Regions from separate parts of the Streptomyces sp. ID05-39B genome, predicted to be linked through region 1. Evidence: riboswitches for the same ligand, from Rfam matches in the RefSeq annotation. Region 1 holds a riboswitch; the other holds the start of a gene.

Region 1 (7,381 bases):
CTGCGGTGGTGGAGGAGCGTCTGAAGGCGGTGTCGTCCGGCGAGCGTGGTGTGTTCGCCGCCGGTGTCGCGGAGCGCCTGATGTGTTGGCACGAGGCACTGCCCGAGGACGAGCAGGCGCCGTTCACCGTGAGCCTGCGACCTCTGCTGAATTCCGTATGGGAGGGCGTCCTCGGCGACTCGACGGCCTTCTCGGCCGTCAAGCGCGGTGTCGGCGAGTACATGCTCAGCGAGTACTGCCACAACGACGGCCAGGACGGGCCGGATGACGCGGACGAGTCGGCTGCAGCGGCGGCGTTGTATGCCGCACATGCCTACCTGTTCGGCTGCCAGGAATTCGCCGCTTGGACCAGCAGCCGGGCGGTTGAGGCGATCGACCAGCACCTTGAGTACCTGGCCGATCAGGAAGAAGACGAACTCCCCGTTGTCGACACGGACGAGGCACTCGCCTCCGAGCTCCAGCGGCAACTACGGGATCTGGACCTCATCGCACGCTACTCAAAGGATCTTCGCCACGCCGGCTTGGGACTGCCCATCGACACGTCCATCCGACTGCGCGTCGAACTACGCGCTCCTCTCTCCAGCCGGGCGTTGACTCCCCAGCGGCCACGGCCCGGCACGGAGTCGTCAAATCCCTGCTGGCCTGCGTCGACCAGATGGTTTGAGACGGGTCGTCACCTTTTCGAGTGACGGCAACCAACTCTCCGCCATGGGCCCCCACGGGGTGCATCACCCTCGCAGCGACGGGGAGATCGCGGCTGGGGGTGTCGATGGACGGATCGGCGTTGAGGGCCTCTGCCCCGGAGTACGCCTCAGGCATCGAGATCGGGTTTGTCGACGCCGACGGTGTCGAGCGTTCCGGGCCACTGGCACGCTGCTGGACCGAGGCGTTCGAGCCGGCCTCGCCGGTGAGGTCGTTCGCCTCGTTCGGGCAGAAGAACTTCACCGGTGAGTACTGGGCGGCGACCTCGCGGACCCAGGTGGGCTACGAGTCGTGAGTGGAGCGGGACGCGGCGATGGCGCTGGACTTCGATCCCGCTGTCGTCGCGCTGTCCTCGCAGCCCTTCCGGCTTACTTGGACGGACGGGAAGCGGGAGCGAGGGCATACCCCGGACTACTTTGTCCGGTTACGGGACGGCACCGGTGTCGTTGTCGACGTGCGACTGGAAGATCTGGTCGACGAGGACACCGCCGAGGTCTTCGCGTTCACCGCACGGGTCTGCGAGGAGGTGGGCTGGCAGTTTCGTCACGTTGGCGACCTGCGCCAGCCCTACCGGGTGAACCTGCGCTGGCTGTCCCGCTACCGCCACGGCCGCTGCTATCACGCGCCATCGGCTGACCGGCTACGGGAAGTCTTCGCCGAACCCCTGCCCCTGCTCGCCGGGGCCGAGCACGTCGGCGACCGGCTGGCCGTGCTGCCGGTGCTCTACCACCTGCTCTGGCAGCAGACTGCCCGGCCCGGTGGCCGCCCGCGCCCTGTGGTGGCAGCGGCACCTGGTCGAACTCCTCACCGGCCTGCCCCCCGACGCCCCGGCCGGGGCCCGGCTCAAGCCCGAGTACGACCCGGCCTGCCAATCGCTGGCGCAACGCGAGCGGGCGAAGGCGGATGAACTGGTCGCGCTGGGCGAGGAGGTCACGGCGCGGACGGTGAAACGCAAGCGCTAGCAGTACGAGGCCGGCGGGATCACGGCGGTGGTGGACCACCGGCTCGCCCCGCACGCCTCGCGGGTCGGCCGGGCCGACCCGCGGGTGGTGGCGGCGATCCGCCAGGCGATCGGCGAGAGCATCCCGGCTTCCACCCGCACGATCGAGCATGCGCGATGGCGAACCGAGCGGATCCTGGAGGCCGAGCATGGCCTGGCCGTGGTGGAGATGCCGTCGCGGGCCACGTTCCACCAGCTCTTTGACAAGCTGTCGCACGGGGTCCATGTCACCGGTTCGGCCCGCACCCGCCGCTCGTTGGCCGACCAGCCCGAGGGGCCGTTCCGCTACGAGTCGGTCGCCGCCCCGGGCGAGCTGATGCAGATCGACTCCACCCCGCTGGACGTGCTGGTGCGGCTGGACCACGGGGTCCCCGGGAGAGTCGAGCTCTGCGCGCTCATCGACCTAGCGACGCGGACCGTCGCCGCGGCGGTGGTGCGGCCGACCACCAAGTCGGTGGACGCCTCCCTTTTGCTGGCCCGCGCGCTGACCCCGGAGCCGATGCGGCCGGGCTGGGTCCAGGCCCTGGCGATGTCCCGTTCGGTGCTGCCGCACCGCCGGCTGCTAACCCTGGACGAGCGCTTGGAGCACGCCGCGGCCCGGCCTGTGATCATCCCTGAGACCATCGTCTGCGACCGGGGCAAGGCGTTCATCTCGGACAACTCCCGCTCCGCCTGCCGCACCCTGGAGATCACCTTCCAGCCCTGGCACCCACGTTCCCCGGCGGAGAATCCCCATATCGAACGCACACTTGAATCAGTGGCCACGCTGTTCTGCCAGTTCCTGCCCGGTTACCTCGGCGGCACCGCCGAGCACCGCGGCCGAGGCGTGGAGGACGAGCCGTTGTGGTCAATGCTGGAGATCCAGGAATTTCTCGACGAGTGGCTTGTCGCCAAGTGGCAATCCAGACCCCATGACGGGCTCCGCGACCCGGGCGTTCCCGGCCGCACCTTCACCCCGAACCAGAAGTACGCCGCCCTGGTCGAGAGCGCCGGCTACGTCCCCCTTGCTCTTGGCGGCGACGACTACGTCGAACTGCTGCCCGCCACCTGGCGGGCCGTCAACTCCTACGGGATCAAAATCAACAACCGGGTCTACGACTGCCCCGACCTGGCCCCGTTCCGGCGACAGCCCTCCGGTGTCACACGCAAGCGGGACCTGTGGGAAATCCACCGCGACCCCTACGACGCCGCCTGGATCTGGATGCGCCACCACTGGGAGACCGGCTGGATCCCGGTCCCCTGGAAGCACCTCGGCGGCGTCCCGCAGCCCTTCGGCGACCTGGCATGGGACCACGCGGCAGCCGACCTGCGGAGCAAGGGCAACCCGACACCGACCGAACAGGAGATCGCCCAGGCCGTCGCCAAGCTGCTGGTCAGAGCCAACCAGGGACCACCCGACCAGGACGACGAACCTGCCGCGCGGCCGTCCAAGCGCGACCGGCGCGTCGCCGCCAGGACCCGAGCCGCCGCCGAGAGCACGGGACCGCGTCCGCCCAGGCCAGAACCACCACCAGCCACCGAGAACGAGCTGTCTCTCCACGATGACGAGGCGGTGGACAGCACAGATGACGAGCCGAACGCGAAGGTCATCCCGCTCGGCATCTTCGACCCCTTCAAGGAGGCGGACAAGCGATGGTGACCGCGACCGGACCCACCCCCGGCCAGGACACGAACCCAGGTCGGCAGCACGGATGGCGACGCGCCCTGGACCGCGAAGACCTGCACCGCTACCTCACCACCCTGGAGGGCTGGCGGGAGTTCACCACCCAGGACCCGGCACCTGCTGACCTCCTGACCGAGAACCAACTCACCGACCTGGACGACGACGGACGGCTCGACTACGACGACGTCCGCCTCGACTACCACACCCGCCTGACCGTGGCCGCGACCTCCACCTTGCGCACCGTCGTCCATGCCGGCAGGCGGTTGACCCTGCTCGACCGGCACGCGATCAGCGCCCGCCGGGGCCTGATCCTGTCCGGCGCGGCCGGGACCGGCAAGACCACCGCGCTCACCCAGTTCGGCAAGACCATCGAGGTCATCGACCGACGCCAGCACCCCGGCGTCGACCGGATCCCGGTGGGCTACGTCACCGTCCCGCCCGCCGCGACCTCACGCATGCTGGCCGTCGAGTTCGCCCGCTTCCTGGGCCTGCCCGTTACCACCCGCGCCAACATCACCGACGTCATCGAGGCCGTCTGCGGCGTCCTGATCGACGCAAGAGTGAGCGTCGTGTGTGTCGACGAGCTGCACAATCTCTCACTGGCGACCAGGAACGGCGCCGAGGTCTCGGACACGCTGAAGTACTTCTCGGAGCGGATCCCGGCCACTTTCGTCTATGCGGGAGTGGACCTGGAGGCGAACGGGCTGTTCAACGGCACCCGTGGCCGACAGATCGCCGGGCGCTTCGCGGTCATCGACACCATTCCCTTCCCCCGCACTGCGGAATGGACCGGCTTGGTCAGCACCTTCGAAGAGGCCCTGCGACTGCACCACCACCAGCACAAGACCCTGGAAGGGCTGGCCCACTACCTCCACCAACGCACCGGCGGCATGATCGGCAGCCTGTCCCACCTCATCCGCGGGGCCGCCATCGACGCCATCCTCGACGGCACAGAGAAGATCACCCGGAAGTTCGCTGGAACGCGTCAAACTCGACCGCGCCGCCCAGACCCGCACGACCAAATCGGCTTCATGACCACCAGCGTTGACGATGGCGACCGGCTCCGCCCACTGCCAGCCCGGCCCCGCCCGAAGAGCGGGGAGAGCACCGACTCCTACATCCGCCGCCTGGCCCGCGCCAACCACCTCAAACCCAGCTACCTGCGTGGATACCTCGCCGGCACCCGACTACGGCTACGGAACTCGCCCACGAGGCGACCGGCTCGCCGCAGTGACCGGACGTCAGCAAGGCGCGCTCGAACGGGCACTGCCAGACCTCGCCGCAAGGAAATCGGCTGAACCGGACGAGCCAGGGAAGCCCAAAAGACACGTCACCCTCAGCGCGGAAAAGCCCGCACTCTTCGCCGCCATTCGACGCGACGCCCACAAGGAACACCTGTCGGTCGCGGCGTTGTCGAAACGGCACCACGTGCACAGCCGCACCATTCTGCAAGCCCTCGCCTCCCCGACACCGCCGCCTCGAAAGCCGCGCACCGTCAAGGAGAACCCGGTCCTGGACCGCATCCGGCCCGCCCTCGACGCCATCCTCGACGAATACGCGGCAACGAACGGCGGCCAACTCCCTCCGACCCGTCTGATCTGGGAAAGGCTTCTGGACGAGCACGACGCCGACGTCTCCTATGCCACCGTGCGCCGCTTCCTCGTCGGTCATCCGCTCACGAACCCCAACGGCGTCGCCGGCACCCCACGGCGCACACCGGGAGACTTCCTCGGCGCCACCCATCAGGCCCTGCAGGTCAACGTCATCAGGAACCACCGCGGCCTGCTGGCCGCCATTCGCCAACAGCCCGCGATGCACGGCATCGACGGCTCCTTCGCAACCACCACCGCCTTCGTCTTGGGCTGCGACGCCGGGACCTCCTGGAGCATGCTCGCCGGCTTCCACGAGTGGCTGGTCGTCCGGCCCGGCAGGGGGCACGACCTCACCTGGCCTGCCCTCGTTCGCCACCTCGCCCCAGCAGGATGGATCCATCCGCTCACGCCCCACGCCGACATCGAAGCCGTCGCGACGCTCTTCCAGCTCTTGGGCGAATTTCTGGACCAGCGAGAGCAACCCGACAGCCTCGCAAGGATCTTCAGGGACTACCAGTCCTGGCTGAACACCCAAAGCTGGTATCACTTCGAAACAGCAGGGACAGACCAGAACAACTGAGACAACACCTGGCATCCCGGCTTCCGGGACCAGATCACTTGAGATTTTCGGCGGCCCGGCGTCTCAACTGATCTGGTCGCCGCAGGTCACAGCCCTACTCGCAGACCAGATCATTTGAGACGGGACATTCCCGCTCCTGATCAACGGAAGGGTGCCACTAGAGTGGTGCGTGGGCCGTGACTGGCGCTGAGGTGGAGCACCACCGGGGAGCGGTCTGACGAATCGGTCGATGCCGTGCGCCTGGGCGAGTGGTCAGCGACGCCTGGAGGCGACCATGTCCCAGACACAGACAGCCCGGCTCATGGACGGCGTGGGCCTTGCCCGACGCATCGTTGAGGAGACGTCAGGCAAGGCGACAGAGCTTGCGCGACGTGTCGGCGTGACGCCTTGCCTCGCAACGGTGCTGGTAGGTGAGGACCCGGCTTCGGTGACGTACGTCCGGATGAAGCGGGCCCGTTGCGCGAAGGCGGGCATCGAGTCCCGGCTTGTCAGCCTGCCGGCCGCCACTGCAACCGCTGAGCTGGTGGAGACCCTCCAGTCCCTTTCGCAGGACGCCGGAGTGCACGGCATCTTGCTTCAGCACCCGGTAGGCCCTCACATCGATGAGCGGGCGGCATTCGAGGCTATCGCGCCGGAGAAGGACGTCGACGGGGTCACGATGAGCTCCTTCGGGGCGATGAGCTTCGGACTGCCTGGATTCGCATCGTGCACCCCGGGCGGGATTATGCGGCTCCTGGACGAGTATGGGGTCGATCTTGCTGGGCAGCATGCCGTTGTCGTGGGGCGCAGTGCGATCCTCGGCAAGCCCGTCGGAATGCTCTTGCTCGCCCGGGACGCCACGGTCACCTACTGCCACTCCCGTACGACCGATCTGGCCGCGATCGTGCAGGAAGCGGACGTTGTTGTGGCGGCCGTGGGACGGCCTCGTCTTATTCGCGGCGAGGACGTCAAGCCAGGGGCCGTCGTGATCGACGCCGGATACAACCCCGGCAACGTGGGCGACGTCGACTTCGACACTGCCCGCACTCGTGCCCGGTTGATCACGCCGGTCCCCGGCGGGGTCGGACCCATGACCATCGCAGTCCTGCTGGCGCAGACGGTCGACGCGGCATCCGTCCAGCTTGGGCTGGCCGGCCGATGAGGAGGGCACCCTTGATTTTGGCGTGGACGACAAGCGGCTAGCCTGCTGACCTGAACTTTTTGGTCCAGTTGGTGCGGGGCTTTTTGCGGGTGAGCCGCCGGGTCATCGTGGTGATGAGTGTCCTCCAGAAGAACCCGTAGACCGTCTCCCAGGGTGGGAAGTCCGCAGGCAGAGCCCGCCACTTCGCGCCGTTGTCGACGATGTAGCGGATGCCGTCGACGATCTCGCGCCGCGGCCACTTTTCCGGGTGCCCGCCGGTCTTGGTCCGGCCGGCCGGGACGGGCAGAAGGGGTGTATTGACTGAACTAGTTCCGATGTTTCTGCAGCTCAGTGACCTATTCGGAGTGCTGGCGTTAGCTGGTGCATGAAGGATGCTGAAGGGCTGAGCCGGAACGTGGCGGCCTTCGTCGTGCCGCAGATCGGGCGCCTGGAGGAGACCGGCGAAGCTGTCGAGCCGTACCAACTGCTCGATCCCGATCGGGCAGCTTGTTGTACCGGTGGCGATGTTCTTCGCTGACCTGCAGGCCGCGTCGAAGTCGGCAACGACGATCCGCTCATACGGGATGGACCTGCTGCGGTGGTACCGGTTCCTCTGGGCCGTTGAAATGTGCTGGGATCAGGCGACCAGGGCCGAGGCTCGTGACTTCTGCCGGTGGCCCCAGCTCGCCGACAAGCCGGTACGCGTGCACTGGCGTCACCAGCG
Region 2 (7,381 bases), on a different contig from region 1:
CGGCCCGCAGCGACCGCGTCGAACGCCTGCTGCGTCCCGTCCTGGACGTCTTCCAGACGATGCCGCAGTTCGTGTACCTGATCCCGGTGGTCGCCCTGTTCGGCGTCGGCCGCGCACCCGCCGTCGCCGCGGCCGTCGTCTACGCGCTGCCCGCCGTCGTCCGCATCACCACCCAGGGCCTGCGCCAGGTCGACCCGGCCGCCCTGGAGTCCGCCCGCTCGCTCGGCGCGACCGGCGGCCAGCAACTGCGCCAGGTCCAGCTCCCGCTGGCCCGGCCCGCGCTGCTGCTCGCCCTCAACCAGGGCGTCGTCCTGGTCCTCGCCGTCGTCATCATCGGCGGACTGGTCGGCGGCGGCGCCCTCGGCTACGACGCCGTCTTCGGCCTCGCCCAGGGCGACCTCGCGACCGGCCTGGTGGCCGGCGCCGCGATCGTCTGCCTCGGCCTGATGCTCGACCGCGTGACCCAGCCGGCCGTCCGGCGCGCGCAGAAGGGAGCCTGACATGCGACTCCGTACGACCACGGCCGCGGCGGCGGCGGGCCTGCTCCTGCTGACCGGCTGCGGCGCCGCCGACATGACACAGCAGGCCTCGCCCTTCGCCAACGCCCAGGGCGCCAGGACGGTGACCCTGTCCGTCCAGTCCTGGGTGGGCGCGCAGGCCAACGTGGCCGTCGCCCAGTACCTCCTGGAACACGAACTCGGCTACCGCGTCGACACCGTCCAGATCGACGAGGTGCCCGCCTGGGACGCCCTCAGCCAGGGCCGCGTCGACGCGCTCCTGGAGGACTGGGGCCACCCCGACCAGGAGCGGCGCTACGTCGACGACAAGAGGACCATCGCGCGCGGCGGCGACCTCGGCGTCACCGGCCACATCGGCTGGTACGTCCCCACGTACTTCGCCGAGGCCCACCCCGACGTCACCGACTGGAGGAACCTCGACAAGTACGCCGCGCAGTTCCGCACCCCGGAGAGCGGCGGCAAGGGCCAGCTGATGGACGGCTCCCCGTCGTACGTCACCAACGACAAGGCCCTGGTGGAGAACCTGAACCTGGACTACCAGGTCGTCTTCGCCGGCTCCGAGGCCGCGCAGATCACCCAGATCCGCCGCTTCGCCCAGGAGAAGAAGCCCTTCCTGACCTACTGGTACTCCCCGCAGTGGCTGTTCGAGAAGGTCCCGATGACCGAGGTGAAGCTGCCCGCGTACAAGGACGGCTGCGACGCCGACCCCGAGAAGGTCGCCTGCGGCTATCCCCAGACCCCGTTGCAGAAGTACCTCAACGCGGACTTCGCGCGGACCGGTGGCAAGGCGGCGGCCTTCCTGAAGAAGTTCAGGTGGACCACCGAGGACCAGAACATGGTGTCCCTGCTGATCGCCGACCAGAAGCTCACACCCGAGCAGGCGGCGAAGAAGTGGGTGGACAGCCACGAGTCCACCTGGCGCGCGTGGCTGTCCTAGACGCCGTCGGCCCGGCCCGGGTCAGCGCAGGAGCGCGGCGATCTCCGTGACCGCCGTCGTCGCCCGTCGCTGCAACCCGGGCCCGAACGTGACCCGAGAGGCCCCGAGTTCGCCGAGTTCGGCGGGCGAGGGGCCCTCGCCGATCCGGGCGAACACGTTGACCGGCACCTGCGTCCCGGACCGCAGCAGCGGCAGTACGGCGACGGGGGCACCGATCGGATACACGCAGTCGGCGCCCGCCGCCACGTACAGTGCGGCCCGCTCGATGGTCCGGGCCGGGTCGGACTCGCCGTGGAGGAAGGTGTCGATCCGGGCGTTCACGAAGAGCTGGTCGGCGGCGGCCGACCGCACCTCGGCGAGCCAGTCGGCGTGCGCCCGCGCGTCCTTGAGTCCGCCCCCGTCGGAGTGGCCGGCGGGGTTCCTGTGCGAGTCCTCCAGGTTGCAGCCCACCGCCCCAGCCTCCAGCAGCCGTTCGACCAGCTCCTTCGGCGGCAGGCCGTAGCCGTCCTCGACGTCCGCGGACACCGGTACGTCCACGGCGCGGGCGATCCGGGCGACCGCCGCGAACATCTCGTCGGGCGGTGTCTCCCCGTCCGTGTATCCGAGCGAGGCGGCGACCCCGGCGCTGGGGATCGCCAGCGCGGGGAAACCGGCGTCGGCGAGGGCGCGGGCGCTCGCCGCGTCCCACGGCCCCGGCAGGACCAGCGGGTCGTCGGGGAGCCGCGCCCGGTGCAGGGCGCGGAAGGTGTCGGTCTTGGTCATCATGACGTGCTCCCCGGTAACGCGTTACGGACTCCGGCCCTGCGGACGGTCACCGGTGCTGCCCCGGCCGGTAGTGCCCCGGCACCAGCCGGCAGGTCACGCCGAACCGGTTCCACGCGTTGATCACCGTGATCGCGGCGATCAGCTGCGCCAGCTCCGTCTCCTCGAAGTGCTTGGCGGCCCGCTCGTACACCGAGTCGGGCACGAAGCCGTCCGTGAGGACGGTCACCGACTCCGTGAGTGCCAGCGCCGCCAGCTCCTTCTCGGTGTAGAAGTGCCCGGACTCCTCCCAGGCGCTGAGCTGCACGATCCGCTCGACGCTCTCCCCGGCCGCGAGGGCGTCCTTGCTGTGCATGTCCACGCAAAGCGCGCAGCGGTTGATCTGCGAGGCGCGGACCTTCACCAGCTCCAGCAGCTTCGCGTCGAGGCCCTTGCGGGCGGCGGCGTCCAGCCGGACCATCGCCTTGTAGACCTCGGGCGCCAGCTCGGCCCAGGCCAGCCGGGGGGTGTGCTCGGGGGCGTACTCCACGGTCGTCGTGCCGTCGTTCCCGTTCGTGATGCCTTCGTTCGTCGTGTCGTCGATCTTCATGTCCTCGACCCTAGGCGCGAGGCTGCCCACGGGTATGGTCCATTTCCATGGCGAAATCGTGGGCCACTCTGGGTGTCGACCTGCACCTCGAACCGACCGGTCCGGGCGTGCGGCGCGGCCTCACCGACGCCCTGCGCGAGGCCGTCCGCGGCGGCCGGCTGGCCCCCGGCACCCGGCTGCCCTCCTCCCGCACCCTCGCCGCCGACCTCGGCGTCGCCCGCAACACCGTCGCCGAGGCCTACGCCGACCTGGTCGCCGAGGGCTGGCTGACCGCGAGGCAGGGCTCCGGCACCCGGGTGGCGGACCGCGTGGTGGCCGCGCCGACCGCTACGTCACCCGGGCCCAGGGAGCGCCACCGCCCGGCCTACGACCTGCGCCCCGGCACTCCCGACCTGGCCTCCTTCCCACGCGCCGAATGGCTCAGGGCCGCCCGCCGCGCCCTCACCGCCGCCCCCAACGACGCCCTCGGCTACGGCGATCCGCGCGGCCGCGTCGAACTGCGCACCGCCCTCGCCGACTACCTCGCCCGCGTCCGCGGCGTCCGCACGGACCCCGGACGCGTCCTCGTCGTCGCCGGGTTCGCGCACGGACTCCAGGTGCTCGGCAGGGTTCTGCGCGCCCGCGGGGTCCATACGGTCGCCGTCGAGTCGTACGGCCTCGACGAGCACGAGAAGCAGCTCACGGCGGCCGGACTGCGGACCGTCCCGCTGCCCTTCGACCACCTCGGCACCGACCCCGACGGGCTCGGCGACGCCGGAGCCGTCCTCCTCACGCCCGCCCACCAGTTCCCGATGGGCGTCCCCCTGCACCGCGACCGGCGCGCGGCCGTCCTGGACTGGGCGCGCCGCACCGGCGGACTGGTCCTGGAGGACGACTACGACGGCGAGTTCCGCTACGACCGCCAGCCCGTGGGCGCCCTCCAGGGCCTCGACCCCGACCACGTCGTCCACCTGGGCACCGCCAGCAAGTCCCTCGCGCCCGCCCTGCGGCTCGGCTGGGCCGTACTCCCGCCCGGCCTCGCCGAGCGGGCCGCCGTCGCCAAGGGCCGCATCGACACCTGCGGCGTCCTGGACCAGCTGACCCTGGCCGAGTTCCTCACCTCCGGCGCCTACGACCGCCACGTCCGCTCGGCCCGCCTGCGCTACCGCCGCCGCCGCGACGCCCTGGTCACGGCCCTGGCCGAACACGCCCCCGACGCCCGCGTGACCGGCATCGCGGCCGGCCTGCACGCCGTGGTCGGGCTCCCGCCCGGCACCGAGCAGCCGGTGATCCAGGCAGCGGCCTGGCAGGGCCTGGCCCTGCACGGCCTCTCCCGCTTCCGCCACGAATCAGCCCGCACGGCCCCCCTGGACGCCCTCGTCGTCGGCTACGGCACCCCACCCGACCACGCCTGGACAGGAGCCCTGAACGCCCTGTGCAGAGTCCTGCCGTAACCGACCCGGACCGTCGGCCCTCCGCCCCCGAGGCGCCCCGGCACGGCAGCCGCCGATCGTGAAGCCGGTCACCGCCGGCCGGCCCAGTGCGACCCTCGTGCGGTCGCGGAGCCGGACCACCCCGCCGTCGCCGGGCGGACGTCCACAGACCGCCGCACCGAGGGCCCGCACCCTTCCGAAGAGCCCGAACACGGACTCCAGGGGTGACGGCCGCCCGCCCCCGGCCCGTCGCTCGCATGGTGGACGTGGCGCCTTCGGTGACCCGCCACCCCGGTAGGCTGGCAGGCAGGCCGTGACTGGCGCGCTGGGATGGGACGGACCATCGGGGAGCGGCCTGGAGTGACCGAGTGCCGTGCGCCTGGGCCAGACCGAGACCGTGACCGCTTGCACGCCACGCCACCCGGAGGCCGACGTCATGTCAGAGCAGCAGCCCCTCTCCACCGAGTCCACCGCCTTCCGCGCCGCCCTCGACGTGATCCGCGCCGTCGAGCCGCGCGTCGCCGACGCGATCGGCCAGGAGGTCACCGACCAGCGCGAGATGCTCAAGCTGATCGCCTCCGAGAACTACGCCTCCCCGGCGACCCTCCTCGCGATGGGCAACTGGTTCAGCGACAAGTACGCCGAGGGCACCGTCGGCCGCCGCTTCTACGCCGGCTGCCGCAACGTCGACACCGTCGAGTCCCTCGCCGCCGAGCACGCCCGCGAACTCTTCGGCGCCCGCCACGCCTACGTCCAGCCGCACTCCGGCATCGATGCCAACCTGGTCGCCTTCTGGGCCGTCCTCGCCGACCGCGTCGAAGCACCCTTCCTGGAGAAGACCGGCGTCCGTCAGGTCAACGACCTCTCCGAGGCCGACTGGGCGGAACTGCGCCGGGCCTTCGGCAACCAGCGCATGCTCGGCATGTCCCTGGACGCCGGCGGCCACCTCACCCACGGCTTCCGCCCCAACATCTCCGGCAAGATGTTCGACCAGCGCTCCTACGGGACGGACCCGGCGACGGGCCTGATCGACTACGAGGCGCTGCGCACGTCCGCCCGCGAGTTCAAGCCGCTCATCATCGTGGCCGGCTACTCCGCCTACCCCCGCCTGGTGAACTTCCGCATCATGCGGGAGATCGCCGACGAGGTGGGCGCGACCCTGATGGTCGACATGGCGCACTTCGCCGGCCTCGTCGCGGGCAAGGTGCTGACCGGCGACTTCGACCCGGTCCCGCACGCCCAGATCGTCACGACGACCACCCACAAGTCGCTGCGCGGCCCGCGCGGCGGCATGGTCCTGTGCGACGACTCCCTCAAGGACCAGGTCGACCGCGGCTGCCCGATGGTCCTCGGCGGTCCGCTCCCGCACGTCATGGCCGCGAAGGCGGTCGCCCTGGCCGAGGCCCGCCGACCCGCCTTCCAGGACTACGCCCAGCGCATCGTCGACAACTCCCGCGCGCTGGCGGACGGCCTGATGCGGCGCGGCGCGACCCTCGTCACCGGCGGCACCGACAACCACCTCAACCTGATCGACGTCGCCACCTCGTACGGCCTCACCGGCCGCCAGGCCGAGACGGCCCTCCTCGACTCGGGCATCGTCACCAACCGCAACGCCATCCCCGCCGACCCGAACGGCGCCTGGTACACCTCCGGCATCCGTATCGGCACCCCGGCGCTGACCACGCGCGGCCTCGGCGCGGCCGAGATGGACGAGGTCGCGGCCCTCATCGACCGCGTCCTGACCACCGCGGAGCCGGGCACCACGAAGTCGGGCGCCCCGTCGAAGGCCTCCCACGTCCTGGACGAGAAGGTCTCCGACGAGATCTCCCGCCGCGCGAGCGACCTGGTCGCGGGCTTCCCGCTGTACCCGGAGATCGACCTCGGCTGACACCGGCACCCGGGCAGCCCGCACGGCTGCCCGGGACCCGTTCCGGGCGGTCCCCGCGCTCTGAGACAATGGTGGACATGGCCTCAGACCGTCCCCGCGTGCTCTCCGGAATCCAGCCCACCGCAGGCTCGTTCCACCTCGGCAACTACCTCGGCGCCGTCCGTCAGTGGGTGGCCCTCCAGGAGTCCCACGACGCGTTCTACATGGTCGTCGACCTGCACGCGATCACGGTTCCGCAGGACCCGAAGGAGCTGTCCGCCAACACCCGGCTGGCCGCGGCGCAGCTGCTCGCGGCGGGGCTCGACCCGGACCGGTGCACGCTCTTCGTGCAGAGCCATGTTCCCGAGCACGCCCAGCTCGCCTGGGTCATGAACTGCCTCACCGGCTTCGGCGAGGCCTCCCGCATGACCCAGTTCAAGGACAAGTCGGCCCGCCAGGGCGCCGACCGCGCCTCGGTCGGCCTGTTCACGTACCCGATCCTCCAGGTCGCGGACATCCTGCTGTACCAGGCCGACGAGGTGCCGGTCGGTGAGGACCAGCGTCAGCACATCGAGCTGACCCGCGACCTCGCCGAGCGCTTCAACGGCCGCTTCGGCGAGACCTTCACGATCCCGAAGCCGTACATCCTCAAGGAGACGGGCAAGATCTACGACCTTCAGGAGCCGTCGATCAAGATGAGCAAGTCGGCGTCCACGCCGAAGGGGCTCATCAACCTGCTCGACGAGCCGAAGGCCAGCGCGAAGAAGGTCAAGAGCGCGGTCACCGACACCGACACCGTCATCCGCTACGACGCCGAGAACAAGCCCGGCGTGAGCAACCTCCTCGGCATCTACTCGACCCTGACCGGCACCAGCGTCGCTGAGCTGGAGCGGCAGTACGAGGGCAAGCTGTACGGCGCCCTCAAGACCGACCTCGCCGAGGTCGTCGTCGACTTCGTCACGCCGTTCCGGGACCGTACCCAGCAGTACCTGGACGACCCGGAGACGCTCGACTCGATCCTGGCCAAGGGCGCGGAGAAGGCCCGCGCCGTGGCCGCGGAGACACTGTCCCGGACGTACGAGCAGGTGGGCTTCCTGCCCGCCAAGCACTGAGCCGAGCGCTGAGGGCGTACCACCGCACAGACATTCCCCCGGGCAGAGCGCTGCACATCACTTCCGCTGCGCCTGCCCCCAGCAGGCCCGTGGCCGTACAGTCGATAGCCGTACGGCTGAGCATGAACCGGCACCGAACCGGCATCCGGCCGGCGCCCGGCACATCCGACGCGACGAAGGAGAC

Evidence for each region. Region 1 has a riboswitch for ZMP and ZTP ahead of P1P75_RS11060 (bifunctional 5,10-methylenetetrahydrofolate dehydrogenase/5,10-methenyltetrahydrofolate cyclohydrolase). Riboswitches for the same ligand answer to the same signal wherever they lie in the genome.
Region 2: it holds a riboswitch for ZMP and ZTP, as region 1 does, so the genes downstream of both, P1P75_RS31570 (glycine hydroxymethyltransferase) here and P1P75_RS11060 (bifunctional 5,10-methylenetetrahydrofolate dehydrogenase/5,10-methenyltetrahydrofolate cyclohydrolase) in region 1, are expected to answer to the same signal.

Annotation. Positions count from the first base shown of each region.
Region 1 is NZ_JARGEF010000034.1:36,083-43,463, forward strand. It holds gene P1P75_RS11025 (hypothetical protein) at 1-689, shown strand, start outside; gene P1P75_RS11030 (hypothetical protein) at 785-997, shown strand; partial or broken gene P1P75_RS42000 (TnsA-like heteromeric transposase endonuclease subunit) at 1,016-1,387, shown strand; gene P1P75_RS11040 (hypothetical protein) at 1,461-1,664, shown strand; gene P1P75_RS11045 (Mu transposase C-terminal domain-containing protein) at 1,692-3,341, shown strand; gene P1P75_RS11050 (TniB family NTP-binding protein) at 3,335-4,663, shown strand; gene P1P75_RS11055 (hypothetical protein) at 4,596-5,537, shown strand; ZMP/ZTP riboswitch at 5,704-5,790, shown strand; gene P1P75_RS11060 (bifunctional 5,10-methylenetetrahydrofolate dehydrogenase/5,10-methenyltetrahydrofolate cyclohydrolase) at 5,812-6,678, shown strand; partial or broken gene P1P75_RS11065 (transposase) at 6,806-6,964, opposite strand; gene P1P75_RS11070 (hypothetical protein) at 7,043-7,195, shown strand; gene P1P75_RS42005 (hypothetical protein) at 7,242-7,381, shown strand, end outside.
Region 2 is NZ_JARGEF010000204.1:4,104-11,484, forward strand. It holds gene P1P75_RS31545 (ABC transporter permease subunit) at 1-500, shown strand, start outside; gene P1P75_RS31550 (ABC transporter substrate-binding protein) at 502-1,455, shown strand; gene P1P75_RS31555 (isocitrate lyase/phosphoenolpyruvate mutase family protein) at 1,477-2,217, opposite strand; gene P1P75_RS31560 (carboxymuconolactone decarboxylase family protein) at 2,267-2,806, opposite strand; gene P1P75_RS31565 (PLP-dependent aminotransferase family protein) at 2,854-4,239, shown strand; ZMP/ZTP riboswitch at 4,522-4,610, shown strand; gene P1P75_RS31570 (glycine hydroxymethyltransferase) at 4,655-6,106, shown strand; gene trpS (tryptophan--tRNA ligase) at 6,184-7,197, shown strand.